Regions from separate parts of the Neorhizobium tunisiense genome, predicted to be linked through region 2. Evidence: predicted binding sites of a transcription regulator. Region 2 holds the regulator's gene; each other region holds the start of a gene.
The links. Region 2 encodes PhoB, which activates phosphate uptake and scavenging genes when phosphate is short. Its sites were predicted from a motif close to TGTCATNNANCTGTCAT; they were not measured.
Positions count from the first base shown of each region.

Region 1: a site for PhoB is predicted at 2,057-2,073, ahead of ABCW43_RS15280 (DUF2794 domain-containing protein). Genes of this name have one in related genera too.
Region 3: a site for PhoB is predicted at 3,011-3,027, ahead of ABCW43_RS26230 (PhoX family protein). Genes of this name have one in related genera too.
Region 4: a site for PhoB is predicted at 2,006-2,022, ahead of ABCW43_RS11215 (YdcH family protein). Genes of this name have one in related genera too.

Region 1 covers NZ_JBDIUU010000003.1:244,702-250,036, forward strand. The annotation lists gene acnA (aconitate hydratase AcnA) at 1-3, shown strand, start outside; gene ABCW43_RS15270 (sulfite exporter TauE/SafE family protein) at 112-855, shown strand; gene ABCW43_RS15275 (DUF1223 domain-containing protein) at 1,052-1,801, shown strand; gene ABCW43_RS15280 (DUF2794 domain-containing protein) at 2,094-2,483, shown strand; gene ABCW43_RS15285 (GNAT family N-acetyltransferase) at 2,493-3,050, opposite strand; gene ABCW43_RS15290 (Bax inhibitor-1/YccA family protein) at 3,160-3,942, opposite strand; gene ABCW43_RS15295 (ABC transporter permease) at 4,176-5,335, opposite strand, start outside.
Region 2 covers NZ_JBDIUU010000001.1:1,668,294-1,673,628, reverse strand. The annotation lists gene pstC (phosphate ABC transporter permease subunit PstC) at 1-34, shown strand, start outside; gene pstA (phosphate ABC transporter permease PstA) at 31-1,350, shown strand; gene pstB (phosphate ABC transporter ATP-binding protein PstB) at 1,364-2,179, shown strand; gene phoU (phosphate signaling complex protein PhoU) at 2,225-2,938, shown strand; gene phoB (phosphate regulon transcriptional regulator PhoB) at 2,969-3,652, shown strand; gene ABCW43_RS08735 (PACE efflux transporter) at 3,662-4,099, opposite strand; gene ABCW43_RS08730 (GcrA family cell cycle regulator) at 4,291-4,827, opposite strand; gene ABCW43_RS08725 (aspartate aminotransferase family protein) at 5,236-5,335, shown strand, end outside.
Region 3 covers NZ_JBDIUU010000011.1:44,598-49,932, forward strand. The annotation lists gene chrA (chromate efflux transporter) at 1-793, shown strand, start outside; gene ABCW43_RS26230 (PhoX family protein) at 944-2,938, opposite strand; gene ABCW43_RS26235 (VOC family protein) at 3,141-3,521, shown strand; gene ABCW43_RS26240 (transporter substrate-binding domain-containing protein) at 3,738-4,427, opposite strand; gene hpaI (4-hydroxy-2-oxoheptanedioate aldolase) at 4,431-5,201, opposite strand; gene hpaH (2-oxo-hept-4-ene-1,7-dioate hydratase) at 5,210-5,335, opposite strand, start outside.
Region 4 covers NZ_JBDIUU010000002.1:453,229-458,563, forward strand. The annotation lists gene ABCW43_RS11200 (5-(carboxyamino)imidazole ribonucleotide synthase) at 65-1,144, opposite strand; gene purE (5-(carboxyamino)imidazole ribonucleotide mutase) at 1,141-1,638, opposite strand; gene ABCW43_RS11210 (YdcH family protein) at 1,649-1,852, opposite strand; gene ABCW43_RS11215 (YdcH family protein) at 2,084-2,260, shown strand; gene ABCW43_RS11220 (ArsR/SmtB family transcription factor) at 2,420-2,680, opposite strand; gene ABCW43_RS11225 (sulfite exporter TauE/SafE family protein) at 2,795-3,565, opposite strand; gene ABCW43_RS11230 (thiamine phosphate synthase) at 3,684-4,337, shown strand; gene ABCW43_RS11235 (tetratricopeptide repeat protein) at 4,337-5,335, shown strand, end outside.

The DNA of each region.
Region 1 (5,335 bases), on a different contig from region 2:
TAAGGCGACTCCGCTCATCATCCGCCGGAGCGAAACCTCCGGCGGATCTCCTTCCCGATATCCGATGTCCGTACACCTGTCCCAGCGTGACATCGTCCTCCCCAAGGTCCCGTGCCCTTGACCGTCGTCATCCTCACCGGAATGGCCGTCACCGTTTTCCTGACATCGCTGCTTTCGGGAATTTTCGGCATGGCGGGCGGGTTGATCCTGCTCTGGGTACTGCTCTTCCTCTTCCCCGTCAGTACCGCGATCGCCATCCACGGCGTCATCCAGATGGTCTCGAACGGGTCGCGCGCCTGGTTTTCCCGCGCCTATATCGACTACCGCATTCTCGGCATCCTGGGCCTGGGGCTGGTCATTTCGAGCATCATCCTGCTGATCGTCGACTACCAGCCGGATCTCATCGTCGTGTCGATCGCCATCGGGCTGATGCCGATCCTCGTCTGGATGCCGGTGTCGAAGCTGCAGCTCGACGCCTCGAAACCTTTGCACGCGCTGGCCTGCGGGTTGATCGCCGGCGCCTTGACGGTCGGCGTCGGCGTATCGGGGCCGACGATCGACATCTTCTTCATCCGCACGACGATGGACCGGCGCAAGGTGATCGCCACCAAGGCGGCGATGCAGGTCGCCTCGCATGCCACGAAGGTGGTGTTCTACTGGAATGCGGCCTCGCAACTGCCGACCATCGAATGGATCGCGGTGCTGGTCGCGGCGCCGATCGCGATCCTCGGGGCACGGGCCGGCAACGATATCCTGCAGAGGATGACCGACCAGAATTTCCGCGCCTGGACGCGCTGGATCGTCACCGGCGTGGGTGCCGTTTATTTTACTCAAGGCCTGCTCAAACTGATTTGACCTCGATGCATTTTTCGCGAAGTTTGATGTCCGACCAAACGCATTCGAAAGCCGATCAATTATCCGGTCTTCACCCCTTCGTGACTTTCTCTTGAAGGTTCCCGGTGGTTACTTTCCGCCATCCAGTGCGTTAGGCCCTTGATCGCCGCGAGCAATCGTGGATAACAGTTTCCCTGATAAAAAAGGTCTGCCACCCATGCCCTTCCGTTTTCGCTCCGTAATCCTTGTTGCGGGCCTGTTTTATGCGGGCGCTGCGTTTGCGGGAGAGGTCAGGGCGCCGAAGGGCGTGATCGAACTTTTCACCTCTCAAGGCTGCTCCTCCTGCCCGCCCGCCGATGCCGCCCTGGGCGAGTTGGTAGCACAGGGAGACATGGTCGTGCTGTCCTACCACGTCGACTATTGGAACTATCTCGGCTGGACCGACACGCTGAGCTCCAGGGAAAATACCGAGCGGCAATATGGCTATGCCAAGACGCTCGGGCGTAGCGGCGTCTACACCCCGCAGGCCCTCATCAACGGCCGCGACCATGTCAAGGGCACCGACCTCACGGTCATCAACGACAAGGTGAAGACACTCGGCCAGAACGGCAAGGGGCTCGACGTCCCGGTCACCGCGGCGATGCGCGGCGACGAAATCGAAATCGAGATCGGCGACGGCAAAGGACAGGCGGACGTCGTCGTCGCCTATTTCACAAAGCGCCAGCTGGTGGATGTCACCAAGGGTGAAAACAGCGGCAAGACGATGGAATATTGGCACGCCGTCTACGACGTCCAGTCGGTCGGCACATGGAACGGCCAGAGCATGAAGCTGACCTTGCCCGGCAAGCTGATGGGCAAGTCGAAGAAGGATGGCTGCGCGATCCTGCTGCAGACATCCGGTCCGGGCGGCGAGCCGGCAGCGATTCTCGGCGCGACGGTGCTGATGGCAGGCCGCAAGAAATATTGACCGCGGTCGGGGTCCTGGCTTGCCGAATTGTGCGTGAGTTCTTGTTGGCGGCCCGATCCAATAACATTGGGGGGCTGGGGGTAAGGGTCAATGCACCAGACCGGGCCATATGGCGCTGAAAACGGCGCCAACCAACGATGCCAATCTCGCTTCGAAATCGGGCACTCTTTTGTTCGAAATGGGGCAAGAATAAAATCGTGCGGTTCGTTCCGGGCGAGATTGCCGGGGTTGATTTTTACCGCCTCTCAGGCACACTGTCATATCTCTGACATTTGACGATTTGGGAGTCTTGATGACAGATCAGCCGGATTTGCCGGGGGGACAGAGACCCCAGGACACAGCCGTTGTCGTCGATCTCAGTGATTATCGGCAGAACCGCGATCCCGCCCCGGTCACCTTCCATCGGCGAGAACTCGATGCGATCTTAAGGATTTACGGCCGAATGGTCGGCGAAGGGGAGTGGAAGGACTACGCGATCGACCACCTCAAGGATCGGGCCGTGTTCTCCGTCTTCAAACGCTCCGGCGAAACCCCGCTCTTCCGGATAGAGAAGAATCCGAAGCTTGCAGCCAAGCAGGGCGCCTTTTCCGTCATGAACACCCATGGCCTGATCATGAAGCGCGGCCATGAGCTGCCGCAGGTGCTCAAGGTGTTCGACAAGGTGCTGAAACTGATCGATTGAGGCGGCGTCCTATTCGGTAAACAGCGAACCGGGATAGGTCTCCGGATCCGGATCGGTTTCATTGCCTTCGCCAAGGGCGACCTGCATCAGCACCGTATCCTGCCATTTCCCGTGCTTGAAGCCGGTGCCTTTCAGGGTGCCGGTCAGCTCGAAGCCGAGGCCGCGATGGAGCGCCACGGAGGCCGGGCTTGCGCCGCCGATGACGGCGACCATCTGGCGGAAACCGAGCGCCTCGCAACGCACGAGCAATTCTTTCAGCAGCGCCTTGCCGACGCCCTTGCCGCGCGCTTCCGGCGCCAGGTAGATCGAGTCCTCGACCAGCCAGCGATAGGCCGGGCGGGTCCGGAAGGCCGATGCGTAGGCATAACCGAGAAGGGTGCCGTCGTGCTGTTCCGCCGCGATATAGGGATAACCCTTGGCCCGGATCGCCTCGAAGCGGGCCGCCATCTCCGCCTGGTCCGGGGGCAGGATCTCGTAGCTCGCCGTGCCGTTCAGCACGCTGTCGCGATAGATTTCGGTGATTGTCGGAAGATCGGCGGAGGAGGCGTCACGGAGATGGAATGTCATTGAGATTCAGGCCGTTGAAAGGAATGGCCAAAGACTATGCTGCGGCGCGAAGCCGGGCAATAAAAAAGGCGGCCCGGAGGCCGCCTTTTTCCTGTTCGTATTCCTCGAATTAGTTGTTCCGGTTGCCCAGGAACTGGAGGAGGAACGTGAAGAGGTTGATGAAGTCGAGGTAGAGGGTCAGAGCGCCCATGATGGCCTTGCGGCCAGCTACCGCGACGTCGTCGCCGTCAAAGTACATTTCCTTGATCTTCTGCGTGTCGTAGGCGGTGAGGCCTGCGAAGATGAGAACACCGATGACCGAGATCGCCCAAGCGAGCGGGGCGGAACCCAGGAAGATGTTGACGATCGAGGCGATGATCAGGCCGAACAGGCCCATGATCAGGAACGAGCCCATGCCCGACAGGCTTCTCTTCGTCGTGTAGCCATAAAGCGACAGGGCGCCGAAGGAGGCTGCCGTGATGAAGAACGTCTGCACGATGCTCTGCGAAGTGTAGATCAGGAAGATCGACGACAGGGAGAGACCCATCAGCGCCGCGTAGCCCCAGAAGGTGGCCTGTGCCGAGCTGACGCTCATCTTATGAACGCGGAAGCTCAGGAAGAACACCACCGCGAGCGGTGCGAGCATGACGACCCAGCGAAGCGGCGAACCGTAGATCGCAGCGCCGAGGCTGGTCAACAGGATGCCGTTCGGAAGCCGGGCGACAGCTGCGGCCGCATCGGTCGTTGTTGCGAGGGCCGAAATACCATAGGCGGCGATACCGGTGATAGCCAAGCCGACAGCCATCAGGTTGTAGACCTTAAGCATGTAGGCGCGCAGGCCTTCATCGATCATCGCGCCGGACTGGGCGCGACCCTGCGCCACCCGGGTCTGGTAGTTGTTAAAGTCAGCCATTGTTTCCTCTTTAAGCTCCGGAATTATTCACGGTGTCGGGCCCCCTTTTTTCGGACCCAGGCGCCGCTGCGGAGCTCCAGCAAGCCTGCGCATAAATATGATGCGAGATCGCTTCACATACAAGAGGTGCGGCAAGCGAAAAACGCAAGCTATCAGGCCCCTTTAGCAACCTATGGGACGTTCTGACGGGATTTTGATCAGAGAGTTAACGAGAAATACTACCTGCGGGAGAATTAGAGCTCACGCAGCACCGGTGCGGCCTTCTGCCCTAATATGCGCCAGGTGCCGGCAAGGCCTATCCCGACGGTCAGGACCAGCGAAACGGCGAGCGTCAGCACTGCAATATCGGGCAGGAAGGCCGATTGGAGCCGCATGATCCGGCTGACGACGAACCATGCAGAGAGGCCGCCGGCGAGAAGCGCGAAGAGCGCGGTCGCCGTTCCGAGGATCATGTATTCGTAGCTGAAGGCGCGCATCAGCATGCTGCGCGTGCCGCCGAGCGTTTTCAGGATGACCGCGTCATGGGTGCGTGCCCGGTTGCCCGCCGCCAGCGCACCGGCAAGCACCAGCACGGAGGCGATCAGCGCAACCGCCGCCGCAGCCCGGATCGCGGTCGCGAGCTGGCCGACGAGCTGGTCTATGATATTGATCGCATCCTTGACCCTGACGCTGGTGATGGTCGGATAGGCGTTGGTGACGGCGCGCAGGATCGAGGCTTCCTGCTGGGCGGTGGCCTTGGGATCGCTGAGCGTCGCGAGCCAGGCATGCGGTGCGCCGCGGAAGGTATTGGGCGAGAAGATCATCACGAAATTGATCGACAGCGATTCCCATTGCACCTTCCGGAAATTGGCGATGCGGGCGGTGATGTTGCGGCCGAGCACGTTGACGGTGACGGTATCGCCGAGTTTCAGGCCGAGTTCGCCGGCCTCTTCCGCCGAGAAGGAGACGAGCGGCTCGCCGGTATAGTCGGCGGCCCACCACTGGCCCGCCGTCAGCGCCGAATTCGACGGCAGCTTGTTCTCGTAGGTGATGCCGCGGTCGCCGCGCAACACCCAGCGGCCGGCCGGCGGCACGCTCATCTGGGTCACGTCCTGGCCGTTGAAGGCAAGGATTCTTCCGCGCAGCATGGGCACCTGGGTGATCGCACCCTCCGGCGCCTGCTGTTTCAGGATGTTGACGAAGCCTTCGCGCTCGGATCCCTGGATATCGACGAAGAAGAAATTCGGCGCCTGCTGGGCTATGCTGCCGGTCAGCTGGCGGCGCATGTTGCCGTCGATCAGCGCCAGCGTCACGAGCAGCGCAAGGCCGAGGCCGAGCGACAGCACGACCGACGGTGTCAGCGCGCCGGGCCGGTGGATATTGCCGATCGCCAGCCTGAGCGCCGGCGAGTTCA
Region 2 (5,335 bases):
TATCGTGCGCAAATACCGGGAGCAGTACGAATGACCGATGTGGTTTCTCCCGCCGCCGGCATCCCCAAGGCCAGGTCCGTCCGTCGCGATATCGGCATCAAGCGCCGCTACGCCGCCGAGCGTCGCTTCCGTGCCTATGGCATCGCCGCGCTTTCCTTCGGCATCATCTTCCTGATGCTTCTGCTGTGGTCGGTGGTCTCCAAGGGATACACCGCCTTCCAGCAGACCATGATCACCATGCCGGTCGAGTTTTCGCAGCAGATCATCGATCCGCAGAACGAACGCGCCGCCAATCCGCAGAAGCTGATGACGGCGAACTACCCGATCGTCGCCCGCAACGCTCTCGCCAAGCTGCTCAACGTCAGCGTTGACGACCGTGTCGCGGCCCGCGCGATCGGCCAGATGCTGTCGGATGGTGTCCGCGTCCAGTTGCGCGATCTGGTGGTCGCCAATCCGGCGATCATCGGCACGACGCAGACGGTAACGCTGCTTGCCTCCGGCGATATCGACTCGGCCTACAAGGGCCAGATCGACCTCGACGTCAGCCAGGAGAACCGCAAGATCAACGACCAGCAGCTCGGCTGGATGAAGCAGCTGTCCGATAGCGGCGCGCTTGCCAAGCACTTCAACAGCGGCATTTTCGTCAACGGCGCATCGAGCCGTCCGGAAGCAGCCGGCGTCGGCGTTGCCCTGATCGGCTCGTTCTACATGATGCTGATCGTGCTCATTCTGGCGCTGCCGATCGGCGTCGCCGCCTCGATCTATCTCGAGGAATTCGCCCCGAAGAACAAGTTCACCGACCTGATCGAGGTGAACATCAACAATCTCGCGGCCGTTCCCTCGATCGTCTACGGTCTGCTCGGCTTGGCGGTCTTCGTCAACTTCATGGGCCTGCCCCGTTCCGCCTCCTTGGTCGGCGGCCTGGTGCTCACCCTCATGACGCTGCCGACGATCATCATCGCGACCCGCGCGGCCCTGAAGGCTGTGCCGCCCTCTATCCGCGCGGCGGCCCTCGGCCTCGGCGCATCCAAGATGCAGACGATCTTTCACCATGTCCTGCCGCTCGCGATGCCCGGCATCCTGACCGGTACGATCATCGGTCTCGCCCACGCACTCGGCGAAACCGCTCCGCTGCTCTTGATCGGTATGGTGGCCTTCGTCGCCAACTATCCGACCACGCCGCTCGACCCGTCGACGGCGCTGCCGGTACAGATCTACATGTGGGCGAACGAAGCGGAGCGCGCGTTCGTCGAGCGTACCTCGGGAGCAATCATCATCCTGCTCCTGTTCCTCATCCTAATGAATGTTGGCGCAATTCTCTTGCGGCGTCGCTTCGAGCGGCGCTGGTAGAAGGAGTATGACAATGAATATGATGTCAGAATCGGCAGTAGAAAAGGCGCTGGACCAAAAGATGAGCGATGCTCCCCACAAGATGATCGGTAAGGACGTTTCGGTGTATTACGGCGAAAAGCGTGCGCTTTTCGACGTGAACCTCAACGTCCGCGAAAACACTGTGACGGCTCTCATCGGTCCTTCCGGCTGCGGCAAGTCCACCTTCCTGCGCTGCCTCAACCGCATGAACGACACGATCGAGAATTGCCGCGTCACCGGCAAGATCACCCTCGATGCGGACGATATCTACGACCAGAACATCGACGTCGTGGAACTTCGCGCCCGTGTCGGCATGGTTTTCCAGAAACCGAACCCGTTCCCGAAGACCATCTACGAGAACGTCTCCTACGGTCCGCGCATCCACGGCCTGTCCAAGAGCAAGGCCGATATGGACCAGATCGTCGAGGCGAGCCTGCAGCGCGCTGGCCTCTGGGGCGAAGTCAAGGATCGCCTGCACGAATCCGGCACCGGCCTCTCCGGCGGTCAGCAGCAGCGTCTGTGCATCGCCCGTGCGATCGCCGTGTCGCCGGAAGTCATCCTGATGGACGAACCCTGCTCGGCTCTCGACCCGATCGCGACCGCCAAGGTTGAAGAACTCATCCATGAACTGCGTGCCAACTACACGATCGTCATCGTGACGCACTCGATGCAGCAGGCTGCCCGCGTGTCGCAGCGCACCGCCATGTTCCATCTCGGCCAACTCGTCGAGGAGAACGACACCGACAAGATGTTCACCAATCCCGACGATCAGCGCACCCAGGATTACATCATGGGCCGTTTCGGCTGATCCAGCCGATTGTGCCGCCTGAAAATCAATTTTGAGGACTAGAAGATGGCATCGACCCATATCCTGTCGGCATATGACGACGAACTGAAATACCTGAGCCGCCGCATCTCCGAAATGGGTGGCCTCGCCGAGCAGATGTGCTCGGACGCCGTGCGTGCGCTGGTCAATTCCGACGCCGCACTCGCGCAGAAGGTCATCTCCGACGACGTGATCCTCGATCACGCCGAGCGCGAGATCGGCGACAAGGCGATCATCACGATCGCCCGCCGCCAGCCGGTTGCGGCCGACCTTCGCGAGATTGTCGGTTCGTTGCGCATCGCCTCCGATCTGGAGCGCGTCGGCGACCTTGGCAAGAACACCGCCAAGCGCGTTATCGCGGTTCAGGGCACAGGCGTTCCGCGCAAGCTCGCCCGCGGTCTGGAACATCTCTCCGATCTCGCCCTCGTGCAGCTCAAGGACGTCCTCGACGTCTACGCGACACGTTCGGCGGAGAAGGCCGAGGCGATCCGCATCCGCGACGAGGAAATCGACGCGATGTACACCTCGCTGTTCCGCGAACTCCTCACCTACATGATGGAGGATCCGCGCAACATCACCACCTGCACGCACCTGCTGTTCTGCGCCAAGAACATCGAGCGTATCGGCGACCACGCCACCAACATCGCCGAGACCATCTACTACATGACGACCGGCGCCCAGCCGGAGGGCGATCGCCCGAAGGACGACTCGTCGAACACACTCGGCGCGATCACCGAATAAATGATGGAATGCTGACGGAGCAGAGCTGAAATGCTGCCTAAAATCGCTGTGGTGGAGGATGAAGAAGCACTCAGCGTGCTTCTTCGCTACAATCTCGAAGCGGAAGGTTATGAGGTCGAGACGATCCTGCGGGGGGATGAAGCCGAAATCCGGCTTCAGGAGCGTACGCCGGATCTTCTGATACTCGACTGGATGCTACCCGGCGTTTCCGGCATCGAACTCTGCCGCCGTCTGCGCACGCGTTCGGAAACGGAACGCCTGCCGATCATCATGCTGACGGCCCGCGGCGAGGAGAGCGAACGTGTTCGCGGCCTCGCCACCGGCGCTGACGACTATGTGGTAAAACCCTTCTCGACCCCGGAGCTGATGGCCCGCGTCAAGGCGATGCTGCGCCGCGCCCGTCCCGAAGTGCTCTCCAGCGTGCTCCGTTGCGGCGATATCGAACTCGATCGGGAAACCCATCGCGTTCACCGCAAGAGCCGTGAAGTGCGCCTCGGCCCGACCGAATTCCGCCTTCTGGAATTCCTGATGGCCTCGCCCGGCCGTGTGTTCTCACGGTCGCAGCTTCTGGATGGCGTCTGGGGCCACGACATCTATGTCGATGAGCGTACCGTAGACGTGCATGTCGGGCGCCTGAGAAAAGCGCTCAACTTCTCCAACATGCAGGATGTCATCCGCACCGTCCGCGGCGCGGGTTACTCGATGGAATCTTAACGAGCCGACTCAAGCCGCCTCGGTCTGCCGCTGCCATTCCGGCAGCGGAAAGATCCGGTCATAGGCCCAGTTGAAGACGAAGGCATAGACCACGTAGAAGACCGCGAAAGACACATCCATCATCAGAGCATGGAGGATGCTGACGCCGAGATACCAGGCGATCAGCGGCAAAAGCGCGATCAGCAGACCAAGTTCGAACAACACCGCATGCGCCACGCGTATCGCGGTGCTTTTCTGTGTGGTGCCGGTGAAGCGCTGCATCAGATGGTCGAAGCCGAGATTGTAAAGATAGTTCCAGCCGGTGGCGATCGTCGCGCTGCCGATGCCGACCACGCCGATATCGGCAGCCGGCATGCCGAAGGCGATAGCGCCGAGCGGCGTGATGAGAGCGAGCCCGATCAGTTCGAAGCTGATGGCATGGCGGATACGGTCGCGTGTCGAGCGCATGATGACCTCCTGGGTTCTGTTCCGGGTCGTCCCGGAGTTTCTGCCCGAATGGGGGAGGTCGTCCTCGCTGTTTTGGAAATAGGCGCAATGCCGCCCGGCAGCAAGGCTTGGGCCTGGCATATCTGCCATGCAGCAACAAAAAAGCGGACCTCAAGCCCGCTTCCGATCTAGCCCTCGTGTCGCCTTGCCGCTCAGACCCGAGCAGCAACCTTGCGCCGCTCGTTGACCGGCTGGTAGGCGAGCTTTGCGTGATAGCTGCAATAGGGCGAAGCATCCGGGGATTCGCAGCCGCAGAAGTGGAAGTCGTCCTTGAGCGGATCGCCGACCGGCCATTTGCAGGTGCGCTCGGTGAGTTCGGTCAATGCAAGGCGACGGGAGATCGGCACCACCACGTTGGAGGCGGGACGATATTCCATCTCCTGATAGGGCTCGATTTCGACCTCTTCCTTGACCATCGTCGCACCAACGGCGCGGGTAACGGTCCGGGTCGCGACGCGCGATGCATAGTTCGGGGCTCGCGGCGCCGACGTCGTGCGCTTGGCCGCAGATGAACGGCCCGTCGCTACCGTGCCGCCGGCTTTCGCCCGACCCGGCAGGCTCAGACGATGCACCTTGCCGATCACGGCATTTCGGCTTACGCCTCCAAGTTGCGCTGCGATCTGGCTGGCGCTGAGGCCCTCCGACCATAATCTTTTGAGCTTCTCGACACGCTCGTCTGTCCAGTTCATGCCCGTTCTCCGCCTTTGAACGTTGCTGGCATGCAGAATCCTTCCACCTTTGCTGCGAAATTCATTTCGCAGCACCCACTATATCTATGCTTGAGGTGACTAGTTCCGCCGCATGCAGTCTAGTAATTGATCTTTAACCTAGTGTGAGGCTGACTCCGTGGCAAGAGTCGGGAGAATCTGCGGGAATCGATTTCGTGGTTTTCCCCAACTTGCTGTCCGGGAGAGTCATTTTTGTCACATTGGCCGGCGCCTTTCGCCTTCCGGCCCGGATCCGCCCAAAACGCCGAGCTTTGTTGACATTGATGGCCTAAACCCCGATAGTGCCCCCGCCGCCCAGTGGGCGGCATTTTTGGTTTTTTCGGCCCGTTCCATGGGCCTTTTTGGACTGCCTAGAGGAGTGATGTCGCCATGGCTGAAGCCGCGCTTTTCGACACGTTTGCCCGGGCTCCGCTGCGTTTCGAGCGCGGCGAGGGCGTATGGCTTGTGACGGAAAGTGGGGAGCGATATC
Region 3 (5,335 bases), on a different contig from region 2:
AAAGAGCCTCACTCCTGATCGAGAACGGGCGGGCATCGCGCTCGTCGCCGTCCTTATCGTCGTGTTTGCGGCCGGTGCGGTCGGCCAGATCGCGGCCATCTCGGTCGGTGCTCTGGCAGGTCTTGCGCTGTGCCGCAACGGTCCGGTCACGGGGACAACCCATCTTTCCTTCCGGGTTTCACGGACTGTCGGAACCGGATGCCTTGTTGCGTTTTTCCTGCTGCTCGGCGGACTGCCCATCGTCGCGTCGGCGGTCGGTTCTCAAGGTCTCGCCCTGTTCGATTCCTTCTATCGCTCCGGATCGCTGGTCTTTGGCGGCGGCCATGTCGTGCTGCCCTTGCTACAGGCTGAGGTCGTCAGTTCTGGCTGGGTAACGAATGACGCCTTTCTGGCGGGTTATGGTGCGGCTCAGGCGGTCCCCGGTCCGTTGTTCACCTTTGCCGCCTATCTCGGTGCGGTCATGAGCCTTGCTCCGAATGGCATCCTTGGCGCCGCCATATGCCTTGCCGCAATTTTTGTGCCCGGGTTCCTGTTGCTCCTCGGCGCTCTACCGTTCTGGGACGGCTTCCGGAAACAGCCTATGGCCCAGGCGTCGATGCGCGGCGCCAACGCTGCCGTCGTCGGAATTCTCGGGGCGGCTCTCTACAACCCGGTCTGGACAAGCGCAATCCTCAGTGCCCACGACTTCGCGCTGGCGCTGACAGGCTTCCTCCTGCTGGTCGTCTGGAAGGTTCCGCCCTGGCTGGTGGTACTCGGCATGGGGCTTGGGGCGGTCGGCCTCGCCGCTGTCTAGTCGAAAACCAAAGCGGTGGCTGCCGCTCCAGCAGGCGCAGGGAGCGTTTCATTAAATGGGGGCCGGGATGATGCACTCACCCCGGCCGGCATTAGCCAGGCGGCAGCCTCGCTCCCACCCTTGTTGCGGCTCGACGCCGCGTTGATAGTGTCAGACGGCAATCTTGCCGCCGCCCACCTTAGTAATCGCAACGACTGCAGGTCGCACCGGCATGTCGGGCTTGAAATCCGGCCAGCGGGTGGAGAGGTCTTCGTAGTAGGACGGACGGCCATGGCCTGGCCAGTCCTCGCCGCCATCAGCCGGATGCTGGACGGCCACGAAGGCGGTCTCGTCATCCGGTGCGAAGAGCGGGCCGCACATTTCTGCTCCAACCGGCACGCGGAAGAACAATTTCGATGTTGCGCGGGCATCACCCTCCGTATCGACTGCCCATAGGCCATCGGTGCGTCCGGTCTGCTTGTTGTTGTTGCCGTCCGTCGAGACCCAGAGGCGACCGGCGGAATCGACAGCGCAGTTATCCGGCATGCCGAACCAGCCGTTCTTGGTGGTTTCGGTCGAGAATGTCGCACCCACCGCCGCGACCGACGGGTCGCCGCATTTCAGGAGCACTTCCCACTTGCCGGAGGTCGCGGTGAAATCGCCGTCGTTTTCAGCGATCTCGATGATGTGCCCGAAGGCGTTTTCCGCGCGGGGATTGGCGGCATTCACCTGGTCTGCCTTGCGGCGGGTGTTGTTGGTCAGCATGACATAGACCTTGCCGTTGACGCCGTTCGGCTGGACGTCTTCCGGACGGTCCATCTTGGTGGCGCCGAGCACATCGCCCGCGCGGCGACACTCGATCAGCACGTCGGCCTGGCTGGCAAAGCCGTTGGCGGCCGTCAGCGGGCCCTGGCCGTGAACCATCGGCAGCCACTGCATGTTGCCATCTTCGTTGAACTTGGCGACATAAAGCGTGCCCCGATCGAGCAGGTTCATATTAGCCGCGCGGTCGTTCGGATTGAAGGTGCCGTCGGTCACGAATTTGTAGACATAATCGAAACGCTCGTCGTCTCCGAGATAGAAGACGACCTTGCCATTCTTGGCCACAATCGACTCCGCACCTTCATGCTTCGTGCGACCGAGCGCGGTGCGCTTCTTCGGCGTGGAGGTCGGATCCATGACATCGACCTCGACGATCCAGCCGAAGCGGTTCGGCTCATTCGGTTCCTTGGCGAGATCGAAGCGATCGTAGAAATTGGCCCATTCGTAGCCGCCTTCCGGAACGCCGTAACGCTTGTAGTTGGCGGCTTCCCCATGACCTTCCGGCAGCTTTCCGGAGAAATAGCCGTGGAAATTCTCTTCCGCCATGATGTAGGTGCCCCAGGGCGTGACGCCGCCGGCACAGTTGTTGATCGTGCCGATGGAGCGGGTGCCGGTCGCATCGGCATTGGTCTTCAGGCGATCATTCCCGGCAGCCGGGCCGGTGATCTCCATCGGCGTATTGGCGGTGATGCGGCGATTGTACTTGCCGTCGGTGACGACCTGCCACTTGCCGCCCTGCTTGCGAATTTCGACGATGGTGCCGCCATGGGCGGCCATTTCGACATCCACCTGCTCCTTGCTGAGGGCGCCCTGCTTGATCTTGCCATCGACGACCTTGACGAGGCCAGGGAACATCAGGTGCGGATTGGTGTACTCGTGATTGACGACGAGCAGGCCGTGCTCGCTGGAACCTTCGAACGGAATGTAACCGACATAGTCGTTATTGTAGCCGAACTGCTTGCTCTGGGCGTCGGCGGTCTGCTTGGTCGGACTGAACTCCGGGGCGCCCGGCAGGACAGCATCGCCCCAGCGCAGCAGGATATCGGCATTATAACCTTCGGCGACGTGATGGTTGGCATCGACGCCGGCTTCCACCTCGGTGAACTTGAATGCAGAACCACTCTTGCCTTGTGCACGCGCCTCGTCGGCGCTCATCAGAGCGAAGGGGCTGACCGTAGCCGCGATGGCAGAGACGGCGAGCGAGCCCTGCAGGAAATCCCGGCGCGAGAAACGCTTGCTGACGATTTCGCCCATCGTCGGGTTGGCGCTCGTGTTATGACCTTCGCCATCGGCGTCCTCGAGCTGGGTCGTCGGAAAAATCTTTTGCGAAATATGGTTGTCCATCGAATGCCTCCACTGGTTGAAACGGTCTAAAATCATCCCGCTTTAGAGCCGTTCTAAACCTAGAGACGCGACATTACGGTTTTGCGACAGTGATATCCCAATTGAGATGAATCACCTTCCCAACATGAGAGCGTCTACCCGTTTTCAATCACGACCGTTTTGCTATTCTCCCTGAGCTTCTTCCAAACCTTGTGAGGCAGAGATGGCCGAGGAAACAGTCAACGTCCGTTATATGGTCGACAACGTGGAAGCCGCCGTGGAATGGTATGTAGGCCATCTCGGCTTCTCCCTCATCTCAAAGCAGGCGCCGGCGTTCGCAGACGTCAGGCGCGGCGCATTGCGGCTACTCCTAAGCGGTCCAATGAGTTCGGCGGGTCGGCCGATGCCCGATGGCGAACAACCGGCGCCGGGCGGCTGGAACCGCATTCATCTTGTCGTCGATGACTTGGCCGCCGAGGTGGCGCGTTTACGCGCAAGAGGCGTCAGCTTTCGCAATGACGTGGTCACCGGGCCGGGCGGCTCGCAGATTCTGCTCGTCGATCCCGCCGGCAATCTCATCGAGCTTTTTCAGCCGGCGCGGTAGCAATAATCAAGAATATGGGCGTCATTATTTGAAGAGACCGGACGGCGAGCCGCTTAAGCCGGCTCCGTGTCATCGGCATAGGGCGTGCTCCGCTCAACGAGCGGATGGCCTTTGTGAGGGCGACCCGCCGTCGATGACGTAGACGGTTTGAGGTGGAATGATCAGGAAGCTATGTCGGGAGATATCAAGTATCCACCGGTGCATCGGCGTAAGCCTTTAAGTAGCCGGCCCGCCACAACCGGCTGCGACGTAACGTTCAACAAAATTTCTTATAAACGCCGCCGCAGCTTTCATCGTTTTCATGACGGCGAGGGTCTGCGCGATTTCGGAAAATGCGTCATCCAATTTCCGGAATTGCGGATTATTCTCCGCAGCCAGTCCAAGAGATTCCTTCAACCCCGCTGCCGCATCGCAGAGACCAGCTTTCAGCATTTCTATCGCTGCGGATGGATTGTCGGCATAGACGATCGTCGCGTTCTTGAGCTGACGTTCGAGTTGTTTGGTATAGGCGGCCCCTTGTGCGGTCGCTATCCGGCGGCCAGAGAGGTCCATATCCGCTACGCGGAAGACATCTGACTTTACCGGAACGAGATAGGTCGCGGTGACGAACGCATAGGGGGCCGAGAACGCAAGGCGATCTGCGCGCGAGGGGTCTGCTGCGATAAAGGCGACGTCCCATTCGTTTCGATCCGCCGCCGCCAATATCGCCGCCGCCGATTGATACTTCAGTATCGAAAGGACGCAGCCCGTTTCTGCCGCCAATGCGTTCGCCAGATCGACACTTGGCCCGACAAGCGCACCCGTGCGCTTGTCCACACGCGCAAGTGCGGCATTTGCGACATTCACGGCAGCGCGGATTAGGCCCGTTGGTGCAAGTTCGAAAACAACCTTGTCCGGGACCGCCATGGTTCACACCCGTTCCGCAAACCTGCCTGCCAGGGCTTCAGCGCCGCGCGCCAGCAAGGCTACATCGACACCAACGGCCGTGAACAGCGTTCCCAATTCTATGCAACGGGCCGCGAACTTCTCGTCCGGTGTGAGAATTCCCACCGGCTTCCCGAGGCACTTGAGCAGAACAACTGCTTTTTCAATGGCTTCGACCACCTCCGGGTGGCCGGGCTGTCCCGGATATCCGAAACTGGCGGCGAGGTCGGCCGGACCGATGAATATGCCATCCACACCTTCGACCGATGCGATCGCTTCTATGTGAGCCATGGCCGCCCGCGTTTCGACTTGAACGAGAACGCAGAGTTCCCGCTCCGCCAGCTGCGCGTAATTCTTAACCCTGCCGAAACGCGTGGCACGCGTAAGAGCGGAAACGCCTCGAATACCGTCGGGCGGATACCGGGTGGCGTCCACTGCGGCTTTCGCTTCGTCGGCGTTCTGAACATAGGGTATCAGCAGCGATTGAACGCCGATATCCAGAAAACGCTTGATCAGCACCGGGTCGTTGACCGCCGGCCGCACGACCGGCGCGACCTCATAGGGCGCCACCGCCTGCAATTGCGGCAATACCGTCAACACGTCGCTCGGGGAATGCTCCGTATCGAACAGCAGCCAGTCGAAACCGGCTGGCGCTACGATCTCCGCTGCATAGCTTCCCGGGAGCCCGCACCAAAGCCCGATCTGGCTTTGCCCGGCGCGCAGTTTCGCTTTGAATTTGTTGACAGGAAGATCCATCACCAACCTCACACGAAGGAGACGCCGATCGAGCCGACCGGCCCGTAGTCAGCCTGGATGACGTCGCCCTTGACGATATCGACCGGTCTCGTGAAAGAGCCCGCAAGGACGATCTGCCCCTTTTTCAAACCGCC
Region 4 (5,335 bases), on a different contig from region 2:
GCCAAGATTCTTCGAGGGGCGCGCTCTCAGTTGGGCGTGCAGATAACCCGAGCCAATCTGCATGTCAACCTTGTGACGACGTTTTCAGGCCCTTCAATTCGGTCACATGGCCCATTTTCCGGCCCGGTCGGGATTCCGTCTTGCCATAGAGATGGACCAGAACATCATCGCGCGAGAGCCAGGCCGGCACGTCCAGAATGTCGTCGCCGATGAGGTTGGTCATCACGCAGTCGGAATGGCGAACCGGATTGCCGAGCGGCAGCCCCGCGACGGCGCGGATATGCTGCTCGAACTGCGAGACGACGCAGGCGGCCTCCGTCCAGTGGCCGGAATTGTGGACGCGCGGGGCGATCTCGTTGGCGATCAGCGTTCCATCCGCCATGACGAAGAACTCCATGCCGATGACGCCGACATAATCGAGCGCGGCCAGCAGCTTCTCGGCCGATTCGCGGGCGGTCTTCGCTGTCGCTTCGGTGATTCTTGCGGGCAGGGTGGAGGTGTGAAGAATGCCGCCGCGGTGGACATTCTCGGCCGGATCGTAGCAGGCGGTCGTGCCGTCCCCGGCGCGTGCGGCGATGATTGAGACCTCGCGTTCGAAGGGCACGAAGCTTTCGAGAATCAGCGGCACGCCGCCGAGCGCGTCATAGGCGCCGGCCGGACTGTCCGCGGCGGAGCGGAACACGCGCTGGCCCTTGCCGTCATAACCCATCCGGCGGGTCTTCAGCACGCCCTGGCCGCCGAAATCGACGAGTGCCGTTTCGAGGTCGGACTGGCTGTCGACGGCATGGAATCGAGCGGTGTCTATGCCGCAGGAACTCAGGAACCGCTTTTCGGTCAGCCGGTCCTGTGACACATCGAGCGCCTTGGCCGGCGGATAGACCGGCGCCGAGCGTTGCAGCGCCTCGGCGGCGGTGACCGGCACGTTCTCGAATTCGTAGGTGACGACGTCGCAGCGGCTGGCGAGTTCGGCAAGCGCTGCCGGATCGTCATAGGCGGCGGTGATCTGGGCGTTGGCGACCTGAGCTGCAGGGCAGTCGGCCTGCGGTTCGAGCACGATCGTGCGGAAGTTCAGCCGGGCTGCGGCCATGGCCAGCATGCGGCCGAGCTGGCCGCCGCCGATGATGCCGATGGTGCTGACGGTCATGGAGCCTCGTCGATTGGATAGTCCGCAACGGCGGCGCTCTGTCGGGCGCGCCATTCGTCGAGCCGGTCGGCGATCTCGTCGTCGTTGAGGGCGAGAACCGCGGCTGCCAGGAGGGCGGCGTTGATGGCGCCGGCCCGGCCGATAGCAAGCGTGCCGACCGGAATGCCGGCCGGCATCTGGACGATCGACAGCAGGCTGTCCTGGCCCGAAAGCGCCTTCGACTGAACTGGCACGCCGAAAACCGGAAGCGGGGTCATGGCGGCGGTCATGCCAGGCAGGTGGGCCGCACCGCCGGCGCCGGCGATGATGACCTGGAAACCTTCGGCACGGGCGCCCTTGGCGAACTGCATCATCCGCTCCGGCGTGCGATGCGCCGATATGATACGGGCCTCGTAACCGATATCGAGCGCCTCCAGCGTGTCGGCGGCGTTCTTCATGGTCTCCCAGTCGGACTGGCTGCCCATGATGATGGCGACGGCAGGTCTTTCAGACATGGCAGGACCCTTACGCGATGATGTCCGGAACAATCTGGTCTTCGAGCTGAGTCATCTTGTCTTTCAGCGACAGTTTCTTCTTCTTCATGCGCTGCACGCGAAGGGCGTCACAGCCGACCTGGATCATGGCGTTAATGGCGGCGTCGTAATCCTCGTGTTCCTGTCGAAGTTTCGCAAGCACCAGCCGGACATCCGCCTGTTCCTGATCTGCCATATTCCAGTCCCCATTCTCACGCCCGGCATTTCAGCGGTCGCCGGCATTCTCCGCAAGCCTCTACCACCAAACCGCGTTAACGGGAAGTTAGACAAGGTCACGAATTTGCCCACTTCAAACCATGATTTCACCTTCGACAAAGCCGGCCGATCGTGTCACACTTCCTTCGTAAACCTGAAGCCTCGGCATTAGGGAATGCCGTGGTAGGTGACTAAGGAAGGAACATGCCACATGACCGTCCAGGCTCATATCGCATCGCTTGAAAAGAAGCACGGTGCTTTGGAGGAGGAGCTCCAGACCGTTCTAGCGTCCCCCTCCGCCGACGACCGTGAAATAGCCGAACTCAAGCGGCGCAAGCTGCGCATCAAGGACCAAATGCAGCGCCTAAAGGCATCTACGCGTCATTAGTTCCTCAGTAGGAGAACCCGCCGCTCGCCCGGTTTTTCATCAGTCGGAGGCGAATAATAAAAGCGGCAAACCAATAATCCAGAAATAACCCAGAAATAACAATGACAAGGTTCTGGTCGTGGAAGGGAGCCACAATTCCCACGGTTTAAAAGCCGGTCATCACGACCAGAACTGATCCAGCCACAGGTTGAGCCTGTCGAAGCCCTTGCTGTTGACGGAATAGATGCGCCGCGTGCCTTCCGCCGTCACATTCACCAGATTGTTATCCAGAAGAGCCTTCAAATGCTGCGATACCGCAGGCCGGCTGATTGGCAGGCCTTGCGCAAGTTCGTTTACGGTTTTCGGCGCGCGCCGCAATTCCTCCAGCAGATACCGCCGGTTAGGATCAGCTATGGCTGCAAAGGGGTCAACGGTTGTCATGCATTGAACTTACGGTAAACGCTCGATAACGGCAAGATTTATTGTGCATCGCAACAATGCCGCCCGCCTTATTTTGCGTTGCTTTTTTAGCTGCGCCGCGCTTGCTTTGCCGGATCAGAACGGCAGCCCGTCCCAGAGCAGTTTCAATCCCGCACAGAATGCCAGACCGTAAGTCATCGGATAGAAGGTTTCCGCCTTCAGGTGCTTGACGATGGCCGCGCCGATCATGGTCGCAATCAGGGCTGCCGGCAGAAGCGTTGCGGAGATGGTGAGATTTTCCGCGTCGAGTGCGCCGAGGAAGAAGTAGGGGATGACCTTGACCGCATTGACGATCGCGAAGAAGCGGATGCTGGCGCCGGTATAGGCTTTCGGATCGAGCCGCATCGGCAGGACGTAGATCTGGAACGGCGGTCCGCCGGCATGGGCGACGAAGCTCGCGTAACCGGACAAGGTGCCCCAGAAGGTGGCAGCGCCGGGGCGGTGCGGCAGGGGAGCCCTCGGCTGGTTGGATCGAGGGCCGTAGACCTGCCAGAAATAGCGCACGGTAAACAGGATCGTCGCAATCGCGATGACGAGGCGCAGCGCATTGTCCGAGACATAGGCCGACGTTGCCCATCCGAGCGCGATGCCGATGATGCCGCCGGGCAGGATCACCAGCAGCGTCTTGGGATCGTTGAAGTTCCGCCAGGACCATAATGCGACGATGTCCATGACGATCAGGATCGGCAGAAAGATCGCCGCCGCCTTGACCGGATCGACGGCGAGCGACATCAGCGGCACGCCGAGCAGCCCGATAGCACCGCCGATGCCTCCTTTCGAGAGGCCGACAAGCAAAACAGCGGGGATGGCGAAGGTGAAGAACGCGAAGCTAAGCGTATCGGGCATGAAGACTCGAAGGAGATGAGGGAATGGTTGATCCGGCAGACGGTCCGGTCTATCGAATTTGCGGACAGAAAACGAGTGCGGATTTTCACAAGTCGATATCCGCCGAACGGGAAGAAACATGACCGGACAGGAAGACCGCTGCCGCCTCGTGCTGATCGTGCCGCAATATGACGATGCCGATCAGCAGGCCAAGGATCTCGAAGCAGCGCTTGCCGGCGGCGACGTCGCTTCGGTGATCGTGCCGCAATACGGCCTTGACGACCAGGCGTTCCAGAAGCGTGCGGAAGCACTGGTCGACCTGATCCAGGCGGCGGGTGCCGCGGCGCTGATTTCCGGCGACAGCCGGGTGGCCGGCCGCATCAAGGCGGATGGCCTGCATCTCGGCGGGAACCTGGCGGAGCTGGAGGAAACGATCGAGAAATTCGTGCCGAAGATGATCGTCGGTACAGGCGGTGCGGCCGACCGGCACCAGGCGCTGGCGATCGGCGAATTTCGCCCCGACTACATCTTCTTCGGCAAGCTCGACGGCGACATCAAGCCTGAAGCGCATCCGAAAAACCTCGCGCTCGGCGAATGGTGGGCCTCGATGATCGAGATTCCCTGCATCGTCATGGGCGGCACCGATCCGTCATCCGCGCTTGCCGTTGCGGAGACCGGTGCGGAATTCGTGGCGCTCAAGGGAGCGGTCTTTTCCAACCCCGAGGGTCCCGGCGCCGCGGTCGCCGAAGTCAACGCAATTCTGGACGAAAAAGCGCCACGGTTTGAGGCTTGATGGAGCCCATGCCGTCGAACCGCCTTTCCCGCGTGATTCTGAAAGGGCTGCTGGCGACGTTCATCGCTTCGGCGGCGATGCCTTGTTTTGCGCTGGCGCAGGCGAATTCCAGGGCCGTGACCCGGCCGGTGGAGCCCGATTTCCAGCCGATGAAAAAAGGGCGGGTCGAGATCCAGCCGGTTCCGGGCTCAGCAAAGGGAACCAGGGAGCCTGAGGGTCAGCCGGACGGCATCATTCCCTCGGGCGGCGTCGAGCTTTACCAGCGCATGGGTGCCGCACTGCCGCCGGCACCGGCGGAAAAAGCCTATACCGGCACCGTGGACGATGCCTACGGGGCATACCAGCGCGGAATGTATGTGACGGCGCTCGACAAGGCGCTGACCCGGGCCGGGGCCGGCGATGCGGCGGCGCAGACGCTGGTCGCGGAAATGATGACCAAGGGGCTTGGCATCAAGCGCGACGCCAAGACCGCGGCATTCTGGTATCAGAAGGCGGCGGAGGGCGGCGATCCGGCCGCCATGTTCCAATACGCGCTCTTGCTGATGACCGGGCGCGACGTGGCCCGCGACAAGACGAAGGCCGACGATTTCATGCGCAGGGCCGCCGAAGCGGGCAACGCCTCGGCGCAATTCAACTGGGCGCAGATCCTGGTCTCCGAAAATCCGGGCGACAAGGGCCTGCATCTGGCACTGCCCTTCTACGAGAAATCCGCACGGCAGGGCGTGGCCGACAGCCAATATGCGGTGGCGCAGCTCTATGTGACGCTGAAGGACCTGCCGGCGGACAAGAAGGCGCGGGCCCGCGAATGGCTGGAACGTGCCGCAGATGCCGGGTTCGACACCGCACAGCTCGACATGGGCCTCTGGCTTGTCAATGGCGTTGCGGGAGACCGCAACTACGAAAAGGGTTTCGAGTGGCTGCGGATCGCCGCCCATCGCGGCAATGTGGTGGCCCAGAACAAGCTAGCCCATCTCTATGTCAACGCGCTCGGCACTCGG